2 regions of the Chromobacterium sp. Ag138 genome follow, and region 1 is predicted to be linked to the other one. Evidence: riboswitches for the same ligand, from Rfam matches in the RefSeq annotation. Region 1 holds a riboswitch; the other holds the start of a gene.
The links. Region 1 has a riboswitch for glycine ahead of gcvT (glycine cleavage system aminomethyltransferase GcvT). Riboswitches for the same ligand answer to the same signal wherever they lie in the genome.

Region 1 (9,921 bases):
ATGATCTCGTCCTTCACCGACGCGGGATCGGAAACCACGCTCGCGGCGCTCGAGATCGGCGCCGTCGATTTCATCCACAAGCCCGCCAACGACATCGCGCGGCACATGCAGGAGTACGCGGAGGACATACGCGAGAAGCTCAGGGCGGCCGCCGAGGCCCGGTTGAGGCAGCCAGGCCGCTTTCTTCCGCCGCGGTCGGCGAGGAGGATGGGCGTGGCCGCGCCGCTGAGAAAGGATGTGCTGGTGTTCGTCGGTGCCTCCACTGGAGGAACCGAGGCGATCAAGGACTTTCTGATGGGCATGCCGGCCGATGGACCGCCCATTCTGATCGTGCAGCACATGCCCGAGCGCTTCACTTTCACTTTCGCGATGCGGCTGGACAGGCTGTGCCCGGTACGGGTGAAGGAGGCCGAGGATGGCGAGGCGGTGCGGCCCGGGGTCGCCTATATCGCGCCAGGCCATTCCCATATGCGGCTGGCTCCGGCCGCCGCCGGCGGCTACCGGATCGCGCTGGACCAGGGCGAGAGGATCAATCGCCATCGTCCGGCGGTGGATCCCTTGTTCGAGTCCGCGGCCAGGCTGTTGGGCAAGCAGGCCATCGGCGTGATTCTCACCGGCATGGGCAAGGACGGCGCGGAGGGTCTGTTGCAGATGCGTCGCGCCGGCGCCGCGACTTTCGGGCAGGATGAAGCCAGCTGCGTGGTATACGGCATGCCGCGGGAGGCGTTCAATATCGGCGCGGTGATGCAGGTGCACCCTTTGAATCGGTTGGCGGAAAAGGTGGTCGAGTGCCTGCAGGGCCATGCCGAAGGGGCGATTACATGAGCCATGCCGATCCGGCGCCGAGCTACAGCCGCCAGTACTACGACAAGCATTTCCAGATCATGGCGGTCAAGGTGTTTCCCGGCGAGTTCCACGCCACCAACCAGCCCAGGCTCCTGACGACGTTGCTGGGCTCTTGCGTATCGGTATGCCTGAGCGACCGCCTCTCCGGCGTGGCCGGCATGAACCACTTTTTGCTGCCTGAAGGCTCGCTGGACCTGGGGGCCGGCGAGTCCGCCGCCCGCTTCGGCGTCAATGCGATGGAGTTGCTGATCACCGACATGCAAAAGCTGGGCGCGATGCGCAATCGGCTGGAAGCCAAGATTTTCGGGGCCGGCAATGTGCTGGACGGCATGACGATGGTCAAGGTGGGGGAGCGCAACACCGATTTCATCCGCAGCTACCTGGCCAACGAGCAGATTCCCATCCTGGCCGAGGATTTATTGGGAGATTACGCGCGCAAGGTGTACTTCTTCACGGAGACGGGCAAGGTGCTGATCAAGAAATTGAAGCGTCCCAGCGCGGCGATCAAGCAAGAGCTGCCGTATCGCGGCCGCATCGTGGACAGTAACGAGGGTTCCAGGACCGGCGACATCGATCTGTTCATCTGAGCCGGCGAGCAGGCCCGAAACGAAAAAGGCGGCCGGAAGGCCGCCTCTGGTTTTGAGCGGAATGCGGATCAGCGCTCCAAATGGGGCAGCTTGTCCTTCACGTCGGCCCAGTCGGCGTGGTCGGGCAGCGGATCGACGCGCTCGACGATGCTTGGCCAGCGCTTGGCCAGCTCCGCGTTGAGCGCGATGAATCCTTCCTGGCCCTTGGGCACGTCGTCTTCCGCGTAGATGGCGCTGACGGGGCACTCGGGCACGCATAGCGAGCAGTCTATGCACTCGTCCGGATCGATCGCCAGGAAGTTGGGGCCTTCGCGGAAGCAGTCGACCGGGCAGACTTCCACGCAGTCGGTGTATTTGCATTTGATACAGGCATCGGTTACAACGTACGCCATTCGTGTATCCTCAGTAAAGCTGGATCGTGATTCGGGATAATCGTTATTTTAGCGATAAATTCCCTTTCTGACGCTCCGGCAAATCCCTCAAGATGTCCAATCCGATCTACCGGGGCCGTTTCGCCCCTAGTCCCACCGGTCTGCTGCACGCGGGTTCGCTCAGCACCGCCGTCGGCAGCTACCTGGAAGCGCGCAGCCGCGGCGGCGAATGGCTGCTGCGGATGGAGGATCTGGATCCTCCGCGCGAGGTGCCGGGCGCGGCCGACGATATCCTGCGCACGCTGGAGGCTTTCGGTTTCGAGTGGGACGGCGAGGTGGCATACCAGAGCCGCCGCCATGGCTTGTACCGCGCCGCGCTGGAACGGTTGGCCGCTGCCGGCCATGCCTACGCCTGCTGCTGCACCCGCAAGGAAATCGCCGCGCATGCCCGGCGCGGCCTGGATGGCTATGTTTACCCGGGCACCTGCCGGCGCGGCTGCCCCGACGGCCGCTTGGGCCGGGCCTGGCGCTTGGCCGTGGCCGGAGGGGAGCGGGTGGTGGACGACAGGCTGCAGGGCGCGTATCGGCAGGACCTGGCGCGCGACATCGGCGACTTCGTGTTGCTGCGCGCCGACGGCTTCTGGGCCTATCAGCTCGCGGTGGTGGTCGACGACGCCGATCAGGGCGTCACCGACATCGTCCGCGGCGCGGATCTGCTGGTGTCCACACCTCGCCAGCTGGCGGTTTACGACGCGCTTGGCCTGCCCGCGCCCGGTTATTGCCACCTGCCGGTGCTGACCAACGCGGCCGGCGAAAAATTGTCCAAGCAGACGCTGGCGCCGGCGATATCGACCCGCGACGCCGCGCGGCAGCTCGGCGCGACGCTCGAGCTGCTGGGCCATGCTCCGCCGGCCGGTTGCGAGAGCCTGGACGAGCTGTGGTGCTGGGCGGTGGCGAATTGGTCACTGCGCCGCGTGCCGGCCGGCCCGCTGCAACTCCCTCATTCCTGATGACTTTTCATGCGGATGACATAGGCATCTGTCCGCTAGCGGTTTTTTGTTGAAAAAAATCGTCAATGCGACATGTTTTTACGTCAAAACTGTGTTTTAATGCGCCCTTTTTTTGGCGCGGCGGCAGGCCGCACCCGGCTGCGGCGCAGCCGAGAGTCCCGGCTTCGGCTATCTTGAAGCCATGGCCCATAGGCTTGCCGATGCGGTTTTGACCTTTTCCGCATGTCTGACGCCGGGTGCGGCCACCCCGGCGCGCGATGCTTTCGTTCCCACGGAGAGCCAGGTTTGAACGAAAACAGTTCCACTAAGAAGAAGGGCTCGCTCGGAGTCTGGATGTGCACCGCCCTAGTGGTGGGCAATATGATAGGCTCCGGCGTTTTCCTGCTGCCGGCCTCGTTGGCGCCGTTCGGCGGCGTGTCGATGCTGGGTTGGCTGGTGACCTCCTGCGGCGCCATCTGCCTGGCGCTGGTGTTCGCCCGCCTGTCGGCCATCCTGCCGCGCGAAGGCGGGCCGTACGCTTACATCCACGCGGGTTTCGGCGATTTCGCCGGCTTCTGGATCGCCTGGGGCTACTGGATCGCGCTGTGGGCCGGCAACGCCGCGCTGGCGGTGGCGGCCACCAGCTATATGCAGGTGTTCTTCCCGGTGCTGGGGCACAACGAGCCGCTGGCCGGCGCCGTCGCCATCGGCCTGATCTGGATCGTCACCTGGATCAACAGCCGCGGCGCGCGCAGCTCCGGCGTGGTGGCGGTGGTGACCACGCTGCTGAAGCTGCTGCCGCTGGCTGCGGTCACCTTCATCGGCTTCTTCCATTTTCAGCCGGACAATCTGGCGTTCAACCCGCACAACAAGCCCCTGTTGTCCTCTCTGTCGGCGACGATGGCGCTGACATTGTGGGCCTTCCTCGGCCTGGAGTCGGCGTCGGTGCCGGCCGGCGACGTAGTGGAGCCGGAGAAGACCATTCCGCGGGCCACCGTGATCGGCACCCTGCTGGCCACCGTGCTCTACATCCTGTCCACGGTGTCGCTGATGGGCCTGATGCCGGCCGATGTGCTGGCCGCTTCGCAGGCGCCGTTCGCCGACGCGGCCAAGCTGATGTGGGGCGACTGGGGCTACTGGCTGGTGGGCTTCGGCGCGGTGGTGTCCTGCTTCGGCGCGCTCAACGGCTGGAGCCTGATGCAGGCGCACGTGCCGGCGGCCGCGGCCAAGGATGGCCTGTTTCCCCGCCGTTTCGACCAGCGCAACGCGGCCGGCGTGCCCATCTTCGGCCTGGTGCTGTCCAGCGCGCTGGTCACCATTCTGATGGCGATGAAGTATGCCGGCGGCGACAGCGGAGTGAAGATCTTCGAGTTCATCATCCTGCTGGCCACCGCCACCACGCTGCTGCCGTACGCGTTCTGCTCGATGGCGCTGATCGCCATCATGCTGATGCGCGGCAAGGAGTTCACGGCCAAGGATTACATCGCGCCCGGTTTCTTCGCCGGCATCGGCTTCGTCTACTCGCTGTGGGCGCTGTACGGCTCCGGCGCCGACATCGTGATGTGGGGCATGCTGCTGTTGCTGATGGGCCTGCCCATCTATGTCTGGCAGTTGAAGGAGCGGTTTGCCGCAGATTGACCGGCGTGCCGATCAGTGAAAAAGCGCAGCGCGACAGCCTGCGCTTTTTCGTTTTCGAACCATTTCGACGTATGAAAATGAGCGGTTTTTTTCCTTGAAAAACATTTATTCAGACTGTTTGATATAGAAATAATATTGGCTTGCCAAGGCCCGGATATTGACACCATAATCGCCGGATCATACAGGAGAGAGCGGCTTTTCGGCCGCCGCCGAAGGCGCAAGCGCACCCGCAATCGCTCAGGCAAAAGGACTGTATCATCGGGCCGGCGGCAGCCGGTTCGCGCAATCTGGAGAGCGGCGTCCGCGCGACGCCCACCGAAGGGGCTAACGGCTTATCCGGCCGGAAAATCTCAGGTGCAGGGACAGAGGGGTGTGGTTGATAGAGGATATCCACACTTTGCTCGAAGGAACCGCGCCATGACGGCCCCGAAACGTACTCCGCTGTATGAAGCCCACCTCGCCGCCGGCGCCAAGATGGTCGATTTCGCCGGTTGGGAAATGCCCATCCATTACGGTTCCCAGCTGAAAGAGCACGAAATCGTCCGCAGCGACGCCGGCATGTTCGACGTCTCCCACATGACGGTGATCGACATCACCGGTTCCGACGCCAAAGCCTGGCTGCAAAAACTGATCGCCAACGACGTGTCCAAGCTCGGCTTCGAGGGCAAGGCGCTGTATTCCGGCATGCTGACCCCGGAAGGCACCGTCGTCGACGACCTGATCGTTTATCTCACTGCTTACGGCTACCGCATGGTGGTCAACGCCGGCACCACCGAGAAAGACCTGGCCTGGATGGAAGCCCAGAAGGCCGGCTTCGACGTGGCGCTCAAGGTGCGCCGCGATCTGGCGATGCTGGCGGTGCAGGGCCCCAAGGCGATTGAAAAAGTCTGTTCCATCAAGCCGGAGCTGGCCGAAGCCATCCGCGCGCTGAAAGTATTCCAGGGCCTGCCGCAGGGCGAGTGGTTCTACGCCCGCACCGGCTATACCGGCGAAGACGGGCTGGAAATCATGGTGCCGGCCGACCAGGCCATCGCCTTCTTCAATCAATTGCAAGCCGTCGGCGTGTCGCCGATCGGCCTGGGCGCGCGCGACACGCTGCGCCTGGAGGCCGGCATGAATCTGTACGGCCACGACATGGACGAGACCGTGTCGCCGCTGGAAGCCGGCATGGGCTGGACCATCGCCTGGGAGCCGGCCGAGCGCAAGTTCAACGGCCGCGAGGCGCTGGAAGCGCAAAAGGCCGCCGGCGTGAAGATGAAGCAGGTGGGCCTGGTGCTGGAAGGCCGCGGCGTGCTGCGCGAAGGCCTGAAGGTGGTGGTGGAGGGCGTCGGCGAAGGCGTGATCACCAGCGGCACCTTCTCGCCGACGCTGAAGCACTCGATCGCCATCGCCCGGGTGCCGGCCGCCACCGGCGCCGCCGCCCAGGTGGACCTGCGCGGCACGCTGACCGATGTGCGCGTGGTGAAGATGCCTTTTGTCCGCAACGGCAAGAAAGTTTTCGAATAATCGGGCAGCGCCTCGAGGCGACTGCCGTCACCATTGATCTGATCTTAAGCTGGAGAACTTCAAGATGAGCAACATTCCCGCCGAACTGAAATACGTCGACAGCCACGAGTGGCTGCGCCTGGAAGCCGACGGTTCCGTCACCGTGGGCATCACCGCGCACGCGCAGGAATTGCTGGGCGACATCGTCTTCGTCGAGCTGCCGAAAGTCGGCGCGCATCTGGCCAAGGATGAGCAGGCCGGCGTGGTGGAGTCGGTGAAGGCCGCTTCCGACGTCTACTGTCCGATCGCCGGCGAAGTGCTGGCCGTCAACGAGGAACTGGAAGGCGAGCCGGAACTGGCCAACAGCGATCCGTACGGCGACGGCTGGTTCTTCAAGATCAAGCCGGCCAACGCCACGGATCTGGATGGCCTGATGGACGCCGCCGCCTACGCCAAGGAAATCGGCGCCTGATAGCCTGACCGCCCCGCCGTCGCAAGACGCCGGGGCGTTGTTTTTCCCGGCGCGGCCTCGCGCAGGCCGCCGCAAAGAAGGAAGTCCCAAGCATGTCGCTCTCCGAACTCTTCAATCGCCACGAATTCCTCGCCCGCCACATTGGCCCGTCCGACGCCGAGCGCGCCGAGATGCTGGCCGCCGTCGGCGTGCCGTCCATCGACGCGCTGGTCGACCAGACCTTGCCGGCCGACATCCGCCTGAACCGCCGCCTGGATCTGCCGTCGCCGCAGCCGGAAGCGGAGGCGCTGGCCGCGCTGAAGGCGGTAGCAAGCAAGAACGTGGTCAACAAGTCCTTCATCGGCCTGGGTTACTACCCGGTGCTGACCCCTACGGTCATCCTGCGCAATGTGCTGGAAAATCCGGGCTGGTACACCGCCTATACCCCGTATCAGGCCGAGATCGCCCAAGGCCGTCTGGAATCGTTGCTGAACTTCCAGCAGATGGTGATCGACCTGACCGGCCTGGAAATGGCCAACGCGTCCCTGCTGGACGAGGCCACTGCCGCCGCCGAAGCGATGGCGATGGCCAAGCGCGTCTCCAAGTCCAAGTCCGTCAGCTTCTTCGTCGACAGCCGCGTGCTGCCGCAGACGCTGGACGTGATGAAGACCCGCGCCAAGTACTTCGGCTTCGAGCTGGTGCAAGGCCATCCGGAAGAGGCCGGCAACGGCGATTACTTCGGCGCGCTCTTCCAGTATCCGGGCGAAGCCGGCGACCTGATCGACCTGACCCCGCACATCGCGGCGATCAAGGCCAAGGGCGGCGTGGTCGCCGTCGCCGCCGACGTGATGGCGCTGGTGGCGCTGAAGTCGCCGGCGGAAATGGGCGCCGACATCGCGCTGGGCAACACCCAGCGCTTCGGCGTGCCGATGGGCTTCGGCGGCCCGCACGCGGCTTACTTCGCGTTCAAGGACGAGATGAAACGCTCGGCGCCGGGCCGCATCATCGGCGTGTCCATCGACGCCAAGGGCAAGACCGCGCTGCGCATGGCGCTGCAGACCCGCGAGCAGCATATCCGCCGCGAGAAGGCCAACTCCAATATCTGTACCAGCCAGGTGTTGCTGGCCAATATCGCCGGCCTGTATGCCGTTTACCACGGCGCGGAAGGGGTGCGGCGCATCGCCGCCCGCATCCATCGGCTGGCCGCCATCTTCGCCCACGCGGTGAAAGAGGCCGGCGGCAAGCTGGCGTTCGACCGCTTCTTCGACACCGTGCAGGTGGACGCGCCCAAGGCCGATGCCATCTACGCCGCGGCGCTGGCCGCCGGCTACAATCTGCGCCGCGTCGGCAAGACCGTGCTGGGCGTGGCTTTCCACGAGGCCGCCACCGAGGCGGATCTGGCCAAGCTGATCGAGCTGTTCACCGGCAAGCCGGCCGACATCGCCGCCTTGGACGCCGCCGCCCAGGACGCGATCCCGGCCGCGCTCAAGCGCGAGTCGGCCATCCTGACCCACCCGGTGTTCAACACCCACCATAGCGAGCACGAGATGCTGCGCTATATGAAGAAGCTGGAAAACCGCGACCTGGCGATGAATCACTCGATGATCTCGCTGGGCAGCTGCACCATGAAGCTGAACGCCACCAGCGAGATGATTCCGATCACCTGGCCGGAATTCGCCAATATGCACCCGTTCGCGCCGCGCGAGCAGACTGTCGGCTATCTGCAGCTGATCGAAGGCCTGCAGACGCAGTTGAAGGCGATCACCGGCTTCGACGCGATCTCGATGCAGCCCAACTCCGGCGCCCAGGGCGAATACGCCGGCCTGTTGGCCATCAGCCGCTACCATGAGTCGCGCGGCGAGGGCCACCGCGACATCTGCCTGATTCCGCAATCGGCGCACGGCACCAACCCGGCCACCGCGCAGATGATGAATATGCAGGTGGTGGTGGTGAAGTGCGACGAGGCCGGCAATGTCGACGTCGCCGACCTGAAGGCCAAGGCCGAACAGCACGCCGCCAATCTGGCCGCGCTGATGATCACCTATCCGTCCACCCACGGCGTGTTCGAGCAGGGCATCAAACAGATCTGCGAGATCGTCCACGCCCACGGCGGCCAGGTGTACATGGACGGCGCCAACCTCAACGCCCAGGTGGGCCTGACCCGCCCGGCCGACATCGGCGCCGACGTGTCGCACATGAACCTGCACAAGACCTTCTGCATCCCGCACGGCGGCGGCGGGCCGGGCATGGGCCCGATCGGCCTGAAGGCGCATTTGGCGCCGTTCATCGCCAATCATGTGGTGGCGCCGGTGCCGGGCGCGGTGGAAGGGCAGACCGCGGTCTCGGCCGCGCCGTTCGGCTCGGCTTCCATCCTGCCGATCTCTTACATGTACATCGCGATGATGGGTGCCGAGGGCATGAAGCAGGCGACGGAGAACGCGCTGCTGTCGGCCAACTATCTGGCCACTCGCCTGGCCGAGCATTTCCCGGTGCTGTACACCGGCGCCAATGGCCGTGTCGCCCACGAGTGCATCATCGATCTGCGCCCGCTGAAGGCCGCTTCTGGCGTGACGGAGGTGGACGTGGCAAAACGGCTGATGGACTACGGCTTCCACGCGCCGACCATGAGCTTCCCGGTGCCGGGCACGCTGATGATCGAGCCGACCGAATCCGAGCCCAAGGCCGAGCTGGATCGCTTCATCGCGGCGATGGCTTCCATCCGCGCCGAGATCGACCAGGTGCAAAGCGGCGCATGGCCTGCGGACAACAATCCGCTCGTCAACGCGCCGCACAGCAAGGCCGACATCGCCGGCGACTGGAACCGCCCGTACAGCCGCGAACAGGGCCTGTTCCCGCTGCCTTACGTGCTGGAGAACAAGTTCTGGCCGAGCGTGAACCGCATTGACGATGTCTACGGCGACCGCAACGTGGTATGCAGCTGCCCGGGCATGGAAAACTACGCGTAAACGCCTGCCGGCCTGGCCGGCTCCGCCTCAACCCGCCGGTTTTTGCCGGCGGTTTTTTTATGTCTGATAAATGTATAAGGGTAAATACTTAGAAATAATAACTAAGTAGTCATACGTTCACGTTCGAACTATCACTAAGAGGGATGCAAAGCCGCCTGGCGGGAACGACGCGCAGGCGCATATTTGGGGCAGGAAGCAAGCGGGAGTGAGTGAAAATGTGCGTCGCTAATTTTGATGCTTTTTATCGCGGAAACGATTCCTTTTATGGCGACAGGCCGGCGCTGTCGCTGATGTATTTTCTGGAGAAATATGGCGTGGGCGGCGGCGGCAGGGGGCTGGACCTGGCTTGCGGCCAGGGCCGCAACGCCTTGTACCTGGCGAACCGCGGATTCTCCATGTTCGGCGTGGATGAGTCGTCCGAGGCCGTGTCCAAGATGGGCGAGCAGGCTGATCGGCGGCGGCTGGACGTCAGCGGCAAGGTGGTCAACCTGACCGAGCTGGAAATCGAGCCGCAGCGCTACCGCATCATCATCGCCTATACCGCGCTGGATCATGTCGATGCGGCCGCCGGCGAGCGGCTGGCCCAGG
Region 2 (9,921 bases), 1.7 Mb from region 1:
GGCCTGAGGTAAGCCTTGGGGATGTTGCCGACATGATTACAGGCTATCCGTTTCGCAGCGAAGAGTACGTTGAAAACTCCCGCAACTCGATAAAGCTATGCCGAGGAGCAAATGTCTTACCAAATCGCTTGGACTGGAGCGATACGGTGTATTGGCCTTTGGATAAATTAAGTGGGCTAGAGGGTTTTTCATTGAAGGCTGGTGACATTGTGATTGCGATGGACCGTCCTTGGATTTCTGAAGGGTTCAAGATTTCTATCGTTCCTGAACGAGACATTCCTGCCTTATTGGTGCAGCGAGTTGCCAGATTGAGGGGAAAAGATGGCGTTGAGAATTCTTACCTCTATGCACTGCTTAGGCAACCTGAATTTACAAGGCACTGCAAACCAACCGAAACGACTGTCCCTCATATTTCGCCAAAGGACATTCGAACCTTTCAGTTCAGATTACCGCCAGCCGAGTATCGCCAAAAATTTGGCGTATTGTCCGGCAAGGTCTCTGCAAAGATAAGCTCTCATATGACCACCCTTGCTGAGTCCGAGTGTCTTTTTGCATCCCTCCAACACCGCGCCTTCCGGGGAGAGCTCTGAGATGCAGCAGCAAAACATTCCCATCGGCACCTTGGTGGACATGTACAAGCGCGGCGAACTGCGCCTGCCGGAAATCCAGCGCCATTATGTGTGGCGGGCGACGCGGGTGCGCGACCTGCTGGATTCGCTGTATCGCGGCTACCCCAGCGGCTCCATCCTGATGTGGGAGTGCGTAGGGCGGAAGCCCCGCCATGCGGGGCGTTCCGCCGCCTCTCGCCTCAAGCTTCGGCCACGCCGCGCCGCTTCCACTTCCCCGGCTGACCCGAGCGCCATCCGGTGCCTTCCCATCAGCCGTACCTGGCTGAGCGTAAACGCGCACGCCCGGCGGAACGCCCCGCTGCGCGGGGCTTCCGCCCTACACGGACGGGCATGCGATGGGTATAATGCTTTTCCATAATCCATCCCGAAGTTCTGGCGCGCCGCCGGAGCGTCCGGCCCTTGTGGAAACGCCAGATGAGCAATTTCAGCTTTTTGCAGGCCGAATGGCCGTCCTTGCATGAATCCGCGCTGCGCGCCGAACAGGCGGCGCACAGCGACCCGCGCGCCGCCTGCTTTTATGCCCGCCGCAGCCTGGAACTGGCCGTGGCCTGGCTCTACGCCTACGACAAATCCTTCAAGCAGCCTTATCAGGACACCCTCAGCGCCTTTATCCACGAGCCGACCTTCCGCAACGGCGTGGGCGAGGCGCTGTTTGCCAAGGCGAGGCTGATAAAAGACCTGGGTAATCTGGCGGTGCACGGCAACAAGAAGATGCAGCACAGCGACGCGCTCAATGCCGTGCGCGAGCTGTTCCACTTCTGTTTCTGGCTGGCGCGCAGCTATGCCCGCCGCCAGCGCCCGGAGCCGGGGCTGAGCTTCAACCCGGCCGCCATCCCGCAAGCGTCGGCCGCGCCGGCGCTGAGCCAGAGCCAGCTGCGCCAGCTGGAGGGCGAGCTGGCGCAGCAAAATGCCGCGCTGGCCTTGCTGCGCGACGAAAAAGCGAATCTGGACGCCGAGCTACAGCAGCTGCGCGCCGAGCTGGCGGCGGCCAAGCAGGCCAACGCGGCGGTGCCGGATACCCATGATTACTCGGAACAGCAAACCCGCAGCGCCTATATCGACCTGCTGCTGCGCGAGGCCGGCTGGGAGCTCAAGCCGGCGCGCAATTTCGAGGTGGAAGTGCAGGGCATGCCCAATAGCCAGGGCGTGGGCTATGTCGATTACGTGCTGTGGGGCGACGACGGCAAGCCGCTGATGTTGGTGGAAGCCAAGCGCACCAATCGCAGCCCGGCCGAAGGCCAGCAGCAGGCCAAGCTGTACGCCGATTGCCTGGAAAAACAATACGGCCAACGGCCGGTGATTTGCTATTCCAACGGCTACGAGCACTGGATGTGGGACGACCTGCATTACCCGCCGCGCGAGGTGCAAGGCTTTTACAAGAAGGCGGAGCTGGAGCTGCTGGTGCTGCGCCGCGCCAACCGCAAGCCGCTGGACACCGCGCTGATTAACGACAAGATTGCCGGCCGCTACTATCAAACCCGCGCCATCCGCCGCGTGGGCGAGGCGTTTGAACGCGACCATCAGCGCAAGTCCTTGCTGGTGATGGCCACCGGCGCCGGCAAGACCCGCACCGTCATTGCCCTGGCGGACATGCTGATGCGCAGCAACTGGGTGAAGCGCGTGCTGTTCCTGGCCGACCGCGTGGCGCTGGTGAACCAGGCGGTGAATGCCTTCAAGTCCCATCTGCCGGACGCCGCGCCGGTTAATCTGGTGACCGACAAAGCCGCCGAGGGCCGGGTGTTCGTGTCTACCTATCCCACCATGATGGGCTTGATAGACGAGGCGCAGGACGGCCAGCGCCGCTTTGGCGTAGGGCATTTCGACCTCATCGTCATCGACGAGGCTCACCGCTCGGTGTACCAGAAGTATCGCGCCATTTTCGATTACTTCGACTGCCTGCTGGTGGGCCTGACCGCCACGCCCAAGGATGACGTAGACAAGAACACCTACGGCCTGTTCGACCTGGAAAGCGGTGTGCCAACCGACGCCTACAGCCTGGACGAGGCGATTGCCGACGGCCACTTGGTGAAGCCGGAACCCATCAGTGTGCCGCTGAAGTTCCAGCGCGAAGGCATACGCTACGACGACTTGTCCGACGAAGAAAAGGAAGAGTGGGAAAGCCTGGATTGGAACGACGAAGGCACGGTGCCGGACGAGGTGAACTCCGCCGAAGTGAACCAGTGGCTGTTCAACCAGGACACCGTGGACAAGGTGCTGGAAGTATTGATGACGCGCGGCCAGCGCGTGGCCGGCGGCGACCGGCTGGGCAAGACCATCATCTTCGCCAAGAACAACGACCATGCGGACTTCATCGCCAAGCGTTTTGACGCCAACTACCCGCAATACAAAGGCCATTTCGCCCGGGTGGTGACGTACAAGACCGAGTACGCCCAGAGCCTCATCGAGGACTTTTCCAGCAAGGACAAGATGCCGCATATCGCCATCTCGGTGGATATGCTGGATACCGGCATCGACGTGCCAGAAGTGGTCAATCTGGTGTTCTTCAAGGTGGTGCGCTCCAAGACCAAGTTCTGGCAGATGGTGGGGCGCGGCACGCGGCTGTGTCTGGACCTGTTTGGCCCCGGCGAGGACAAGCGCGACTTTTTCATCTTTGATTTCTGCGGCAATTTGGAATTCTTCTCGCAAAACCCGGACTTCAAGGAAGGCGCGGGCGGTGAGCCGCTGAGCACGCGTTTGTTCAAGGCCAGGCTGGAGTTGATTGGCGAATTGGACAAAGCGCTGAAGGCTGGCGAGCCGGATGCGCCTTATGGCGAAGAACTGACGGCGGCGGCCGTGCGCGCAGGCTTCGCGGCAGCCTTGCATGAGCGCGTGGCGCTGATGAATCTGGATAATTTCGTCGTCCGCCCGCAGCGCCGTTACGTGGAAAAATACGCCGCGGCAGAAGCCTGGGAGGTGCTGAGCCAAGAGGCGCGCGCCGAGCTGGCCGACAAGGTGGCGAATCTGCCATCTGCGCAGGAAGACAACGACGAAGACGCCAAGCGCTTCGACATGCTGGCATTGCGCGCCCAGTTGGCCATTCTGCAGGCGGCGCCGGAGTTTGCCAGCCTGCGCGAAAAAATCCAGACCATAGCCCAGGAGCTGGAGGGGCAGATGGCGATACCCGCCATCAAGGCGGAAATCGTGCTGATTCAGGCCGTGGCCAGCGACGACTGGTGGCAGGACGTGACCGTACCCATGCTGGAACAGGCCCGCCGCAAGCTGCGCGCGCTGGTGAAGCTGTTGCCCAAGGGCAAAAAAAAGGTGGTTTACACCAACTTTGAAGACGAGCTGGGCGAACTCTCCACCATCGAGCTGCCGCAGGTGACGGCTGGCCTGAATATGGCCAAGTTCAAGGATAAGGCCAGAGCCTTCTTGCGCGAACATGAGCACCATCTGGCTTTGCAGCGCCTGCGCCGCAACCAGGCGCTGACGCCAGCCGACCTGGCGGAGCTGGAAGGCATGCTGCGGCAGGCGGGCGGCTCGCCGCAGCTGATTGACGAAGCCAAGGCCAAGAGCCATGGTCTGGGCATTTTCATCCGCTCACTGGTGGGTCTGGACCGCGAGACCGCCATGCAGGCCTTTGACGAATTTCTCAAGGCGTCTTCTTCCACTGCCACGGCCAGCCAGATCGAGTTCATCCAGCTGATTGTCCGCGAGTTGACCGAAAACGGCGTGATGGAGCCCAGCCGCTTGTTCGAATCGCCATTCACCCATGTGAGTGCCAGCGGCCCCTTGGCTTTGTTTCCGCATGCCACTCTCCAGCGCATCATCGCCGTGCTGGACGATATCAAGCGCAAAGCGGCGGGGTAAGCGGGCGCGGGCAGTGTTTCCTAAGTTTTTCCGCTTGCGGATCCATGGCTTGACCGGTATCGCCAACTCCAGCGATGCCAGTTTCCAATAGGCGCGCTCAAACTACTGCGGCATGCCCATCAGCGCCAGCGCCGCGCCGAAACCAATCAACAGAGCGCCGAAGGCGCGATCAATCCAATGCCGCTTGGCCAACAGCCGGGCTCGCACTCGCTCGGCTGAAAAGCATTGCGCGACCAGCGCGAACCAGATTGCGTGGATGATGGCGATGCATGCTCCGTACGCCATTTGTCTGGAGGGCGGCGTGCCTGCGCTGACGATTTGCATGAACAGACTGACGACGAAGATGGACGTCTTGGGGTTCAGGGCGTTGGTGAGAAAGCCGGTGCGCAGCGCCGCCAATGCGGAAAACGAAGAGGCGGCCGATGATTCCGTGGCGTTTGAGGGGCGCGCGCGCAGCATTTTCATGCCCAGCCAGAGGAGATAGGCGGCGCCCAGCAGTTTGAGGAAGCCGAACAGCCAGGGCGACTGATGGAGCAATACGCCGATGCCGACCAGGGTGTAGGCGACATGAACCAGCACGCCTAGGCTGATTCCCAGCGCGGTGAGCCGGCCCGCCTGTCGGGACAACAGTGCGCTATTGCGCGTGACCATGGCGAAGTCCGGTCCTGGACTGATCACGGCTAAAATGCTGATTGTGATTACAGCTAACCATTCAGTCATGGCTTATGATTCCTTTCTGGATAATGTTGCCAATCATATCGATAGTCATGGTTGAAAAATAACGATGAATTCTGACGAATATGGTGAGTTCAGCTCACAGATAAAGCGGGATCGCCTGCCATCACTGATGGCCTTGCGTTGCTTTGAGGCGGCGGCGCGCAGCGAGAGCTTCACGCGCGCGGCTCAGGAACTGTGCCTGACGCATGGCGCGGTCAGCAGGGCCGTGCGTGTGCTGGAGGAGGACTTGGGGACGGCCTTGTTTCATCGGCGCAGCCGCAGGGTATTTCTGACAGATGCGGGGCGAAGCCTGGCATTGGCGGTTCGCGAGGGCTTGGATGTGATGGGGCGGGCGGTGAGGGAAATTCGAGCCGGCTCGGAAAAGGAAAAGCTGTGGACCTTGTCTTGCGAGCCGACGCTGTTGATGCGTTGGCTGATTCCCCGCTGGCCCGATTTTCAGTCCAGCTATCCGGATGCCAAGGTGCGCTTGGCTGCTGGCGGCGGCCCGTTCGCATTTGGTGACGGAATCGATTTGGCGATCCGGCGGGATGACTTTCCATGGGGGGAAGGCTGGCATGCCGAGCCGCTGTTCGAGGAAAGAGTGGGCCCGGTTTGCCATCCGGATCGAACGTGCGCCTGGTTTGCAGCAGACGGTTTAAAGGTGGATGCGCCCATATTGCATGCGCGAACCCGGCCCGCGGGCTGGGCGGAGTGGTCGGCCAGCGCCCATTGCGAGCCGTCCGTCGGAGAGGGGCAGTGGTTCGAGCATTTTTATTTCAGTCTGCAGGCGGCGGTAGCGGGACTGGGGGTGGCGATCGGTCCCTGGCACTTGGTCAGGGATGATCTGGAGAGTGGACTGCTGGCTGCGCCGCTGGGTTTCGTCGGCGATGGTTCGCGTTATGTGCTGCTGTCGCCGGAGCCGTTCAAGCCAGGCGGTTTCGCCGCGGATATGCTGGCTTGGCTGCGGGGCATGGCTTGAGAATTCCTTTCATTTCTCCAACTGCCAAAACAAGGGCTGGACGAAAGGGGACCACAGCGCGGTGCGCACGCCGGCCTCGGCCAGCGCGTCGCGCGTCCATTGGTTGCAGGTGACGATGGGGTTGTAACGGCCTCGGGCGGCGTAGAAGGCGTCGTTGTCGCCGTAGTGGTGTCCGGTTTCCTGCAAGGCCCGGCCGTGGGCGTTGAGCGGCGCGCTTTGGCGGATGAAGTCCGCCAGCCGGAGGTATTGTTCCGGGCTGATCAGGATGCGCCGGGTGTCCTTGCCTTCCTTGGGCTGGGGCAGGTATTCCACGTGCAGCACGCTTTGGTCGAACGCCAGCGCGGCCAATGCCTTGCCGGCGCTCAGGTCTTCCCAGTTTTGTATGGTCAGGAAGAATACTTTGCTGCCCCAGCCGATGGAGATGTAGGGCGAGCGCGCGTACAGATCGGGGCGGCGGACGTGTGCCGGAGGAAAGGCGGTAGTCCAGTCCATCGCTTCGGTCTTGACCGGCATGATCAGGCTGGTGTGCACGCCATTGCTGTCCAGATAGATGGGGATGCCGTCCGCGGGCGGGGTCCAGCCGCGGTTGCTTGGCAGCAGGCCCAGCGCCAGCGCGGCGAGCAGATAGCAGATCAAGAGCGCGCAGATGGCCAGCGGCAGACGCAGGATAAGGCGGCGAAAGGCGGGGCCGGAAATGTGCATGGTGATGTCGATTTGTCCGGGGCGGGATATCAGGGGCTTCTTATTTACATTGGGTGAATGGCATGTGTCAAATATCCATTGTCATTTGCGCGCGGTTATGGGGCTTAGGGCAAGACAGGTCCAGAGCCTGCGGCGCCGCGGCGCGGATGCCCGGGATGCGAAACACCCCGCCTGGGCGGGGTGTTTGATTAGGATGGCTCAGTGGTGATCGTGCCGGTAGGCGAACACCGGCAGCTGCCATTCGCGCCACAGCGCGACCAGGCGCAGCGCCAGGCCGAAGGCGAAGCTGGCGATCACGTTCCAGTCGTGGGGCATGGCCAGATGGTTCAGGCCCAGGTACAGGATGGCCACCAGCAGCGACACGCTGGCGTACAGCTCGCGACGGAACACGATGGGCACGCGGTTGCACAGCACGTCGCGCAGGATGCCGCCGGCGATGCCGGTGATCATGCCGGCCATCACGACGATGACCGGGTGGTAGCCCATGCCCAGCGCCACGTCGCAGCCTATGATGGTGAACGCTACCAGGCCCAGCGCGTCCAGGATCAGGAACAAGCGGTTCAGGTGGCGCATGTAGCGGGCGACCAGAACCGCTGCCAGGCCGCCGGCCACCACCAGCAGCACGTATTCCGGATGCTGGGTCCAGCCTATCGGATAGCGGCCCAGCACGATGTCGCGCACGGTGCCGCCGCCCAGCGCGGTGAGAAAGGCGATGACGGCTACGCCGAAAATGTCCATGTGGCGGCGGCCGGCCGCCAGCGCGCCGGTCATCGCTTCCGCGGTGATGGCGATCAGGTAGATCAGGGTCAGCATGATGAAATCTTATGGGGGTGGAACGATGGAATGCCCGCCGGCGCGACGGCGCGCGGATGGCGGAAAACGGAAATGAGGCGCGAGAGGCTCGCGCCGAGGCATGGATGAGCGGACAAGGCAAACTCCTGGACGGTTTCCGGGTTGGGTAACAGCCTCTCCCCTTGTCCTTTTACCTGAGAGTTGCGCGGCCTTTGGCCGCTTGCCCCTTCGGTGGGCCGCGCGCGGCGGCCTCTCTCCAATCGGCTTGAATCGATACTGCGCTGCGGTACGTTTGCCTGAGCGATTATGGGAGCTTGCGTCTTCGGCGGGGGCATGGCCCCTCTCTCCCGCAGAGCTGGAATATTAGCTTTCGCTATTGCAATAGTCAATGCGGGAACCGAGTCGCCCCGGTTCCCGCGCATGGCTTACGCCTTGCCTCGCTTGCCGGGCGCGGAAGCGGCTGGCGCCTGGCCGTTGGCTTTGCCCGCAGGCTTTCTCGCGACGCTTGTCCACGCGGCAGGTTTGGCTATTGGCTTGATTTCGTCCGACGTTGGCTTCGGCGCCGCGGGCTTGGCGGTTTTCCCAGGGGTTTTGGCTGCCGGCGAGGGTTTTGCTGTGGCCGGTTTGCCTGCTGCCGGCTTGACGGTTTTCGCCGATGGTTTGGCAACGGGCACCGGCTTCGCCGGGGCGGGTTTGCTTGTCGCTGCCTTTGCAGAAACGGCTTTGCCGGCGACAGGTTTGGCCGCGGGGGGATAAACGGCGAGTGCGGCCTCGGCAGGGACCGGCGCATCGGCCGCAGTCTCCGCTTCCGTCCTGATTGGGGAAGATGCGGCGCGGATCGCGGCGGCGGTGTCGAGTTCCAGCGTCTTGGCCACTTGGTCCAGCCGCGCCTGGTGCTCGGCCGGGATGGGGCCGTTCAGCGCCAGCAGATCGCGGGCCAACAGCCAGGCTTGATGGCGGCGGCGGGCATCCGGCAGCAGCAGGGGCAGGCCGCGCAGCGCGCGCGGCGCGTCCAGCCGCACCAGCGCCACCTGGTGGCGGACGATGTCCTTCAACTGCATCAGCGTCAGCGGATACTCGTGGCGCACGTCGCGCATCACCCGGCGGATGGCGTTGAAGGGCCGTTCGTCCACCACGCCTATGCCGATGCTGACGTAGAGCAGCAGCCGCACAAAGCCGTCGGCCAGGGTGCCTTGTTCGAAGCTGGGATCGAGCGCTTCCCGTTTCAGGCGGGCCAGTTCGCGGCTTTCCCAGGTCAGCGCCTGGCTGCGCGGCTCGCCGGCCGGCGCGACGCCGACCAGGGTGGCCAGCTGCGGCGATTCGTAGATCGCGCGGAACAGTTGCTCCTGGGCGGCGTCGCGCAGGTCGCGGTAATGGTCGAGCGACTGGACGATGAAGCCGGACACCTGCTCCTGCCACAGCCACAGCGGATTGTCGGCCGCTACCGGCCGGCGCTGCTCGCGCACCTTGTCGGCCAGCTCCGGCAGCCACCACAGCCATGGGTTTTTCGGCGATATCAGCGTCCGCTCCAACCGCGCGGGGTGCAGCTCGCGCAGCAGGCGGGCGCTGGCTTCGTTGCTGGCGGCGCGCAGCGCGGGAGAGACGTAGCGGTCGTACAGGCCCTGGTTGATCTCGGATACCCGTTTCACCACTTCGAAGGCGCGCTCGTCGTCGCGGCCGTCGTCCAGCGCCAGGATGTCGGAGACGTCGCGGGCTTCGAAGCGGATGATGTAGCGGCCCTCGATGTACTCCTGGCCTGGCGCGTCCGGCGCGATGTCCTCGATGACGGCCTCGTACAGCCCAGGCGCCAGCACGTCGATCAGATCCAGCGCGCTGGCGAATTCGCTGTGCTCCTTGTTGGCGACGCCGGCGGAGACGAATATGCCGAGGTGGCCCACCTTGTTGTGCAGGCAGTAGACGATGGTCTGTTCATTGTTGCGGATGTCCTCCGCGTTGTCGTACAGATCGGCGATCCAGTTCAGCGCCTGTTGCGGCGGGGTGATGTTGTCGCCCCAGGACGCGAACACCATGATGGGCGAGCGGATGTTGCGCATGTCCACCCGGGCCTTGCCGTCATGGCTGGTAATCTTGCCGTGAACCAGCTCGTTGCCGACGAACAGCTTTTGGGTGATCCACTCCATTTCCGCCTTGTTCAGCAGGTAATGGCCGCCCCACCAGCGCTCGAAGTCCAGATAGCGCTGCGGCTCGGTGTCGATCTTGGCGTACAGGTTGTAGGACTTCTTCCACAGGGTGTTGGCCGGGTCCAGCTTTTCGAAGTTCTCGACCAGGTGG

Region 2: linked by a shared signal. The riboswitch ahead of ACY3GB_RS00160 (trimeric intracellular cation channel family protein) and the one ahead of gcvT (glycine cleavage system aminomethyltransferase GcvT) in region 1 are both predicted to bind glycine.

Annotation. Positions count from the first base shown of each region.
Region 1 is NZ_JBUPWA010000001.1:1,720,968-1,730,888, reverse strand. It holds gene ACY3GB_RS07770 (protein-glutamate methylesterase/protein-glutamine glutaminase) at 1-825, shown strand, start outside; gene cheD (chemoreceptor glutamine deamidase CheD) at 822-1,433, shown strand; gene fdxA (ferredoxin FdxA) at 1,502-1,825, opposite strand; gene gluQRS (tRNA glutamyl-Q(34) synthetase GluQRS) at 1,930-2,814, shown strand; gene ACY3GB_RS07750 (amino acid permease) at 3,148-4,431, shown strand; glycine riboswitch at 4,604-4,694, shown strand; glycine riboswitch at 4,709-4,807, shown strand; gene gcvT (glycine cleavage system aminomethyltransferase GcvT) at 4,849-5,937, shown strand; gene gcvH (glycine cleavage system protein GcvH) at 6,002-6,388, shown strand; gene gcvP (aminomethyl-transferring glycine dehydrogenase) at 6,481-9,333, shown strand; gene ACY3GB_RS07730 (class I SAM-dependent methyltransferase) at 9,624-9,921, shown strand, end outside.
Region 2 is NZ_JBUPWA010000001.1:26,382-36,302, forward strand. It holds gene ACY3GB_RS00130 (restriction endonuclease subunit S) at 1-590, shown strand, start outside; gene ACY3GB_RS00135 (GmrSD restriction endonuclease domain-containing protein) at 592-987, shown strand; gene ACY3GB_RS00140 (DEAD/DEAH box helicase family protein) at 1,044-4,439, shown strand; gene ACY3GB_RS00145 (LysE family translocator) at 4,542-5,159, opposite strand; gene ACY3GB_RS00150 (LysR family transcriptional regulator) at 5,224-6,135, shown strand; gene ACY3GB_RS00155 (TIGR02117 family protein) at 6,145-6,837, opposite strand; gene ACY3GB_RS00160 (trimeric intracellular cation channel family protein) at 7,036-7,650, opposite strand; glycine riboswitch at 7,802-7,899, opposite strand; glycine riboswitch at 7,904-7,989, opposite strand; gene ACY3GB_RS00165 (DUF3141 domain-containing protein) at 8,055-9,921, opposite strand, start outside.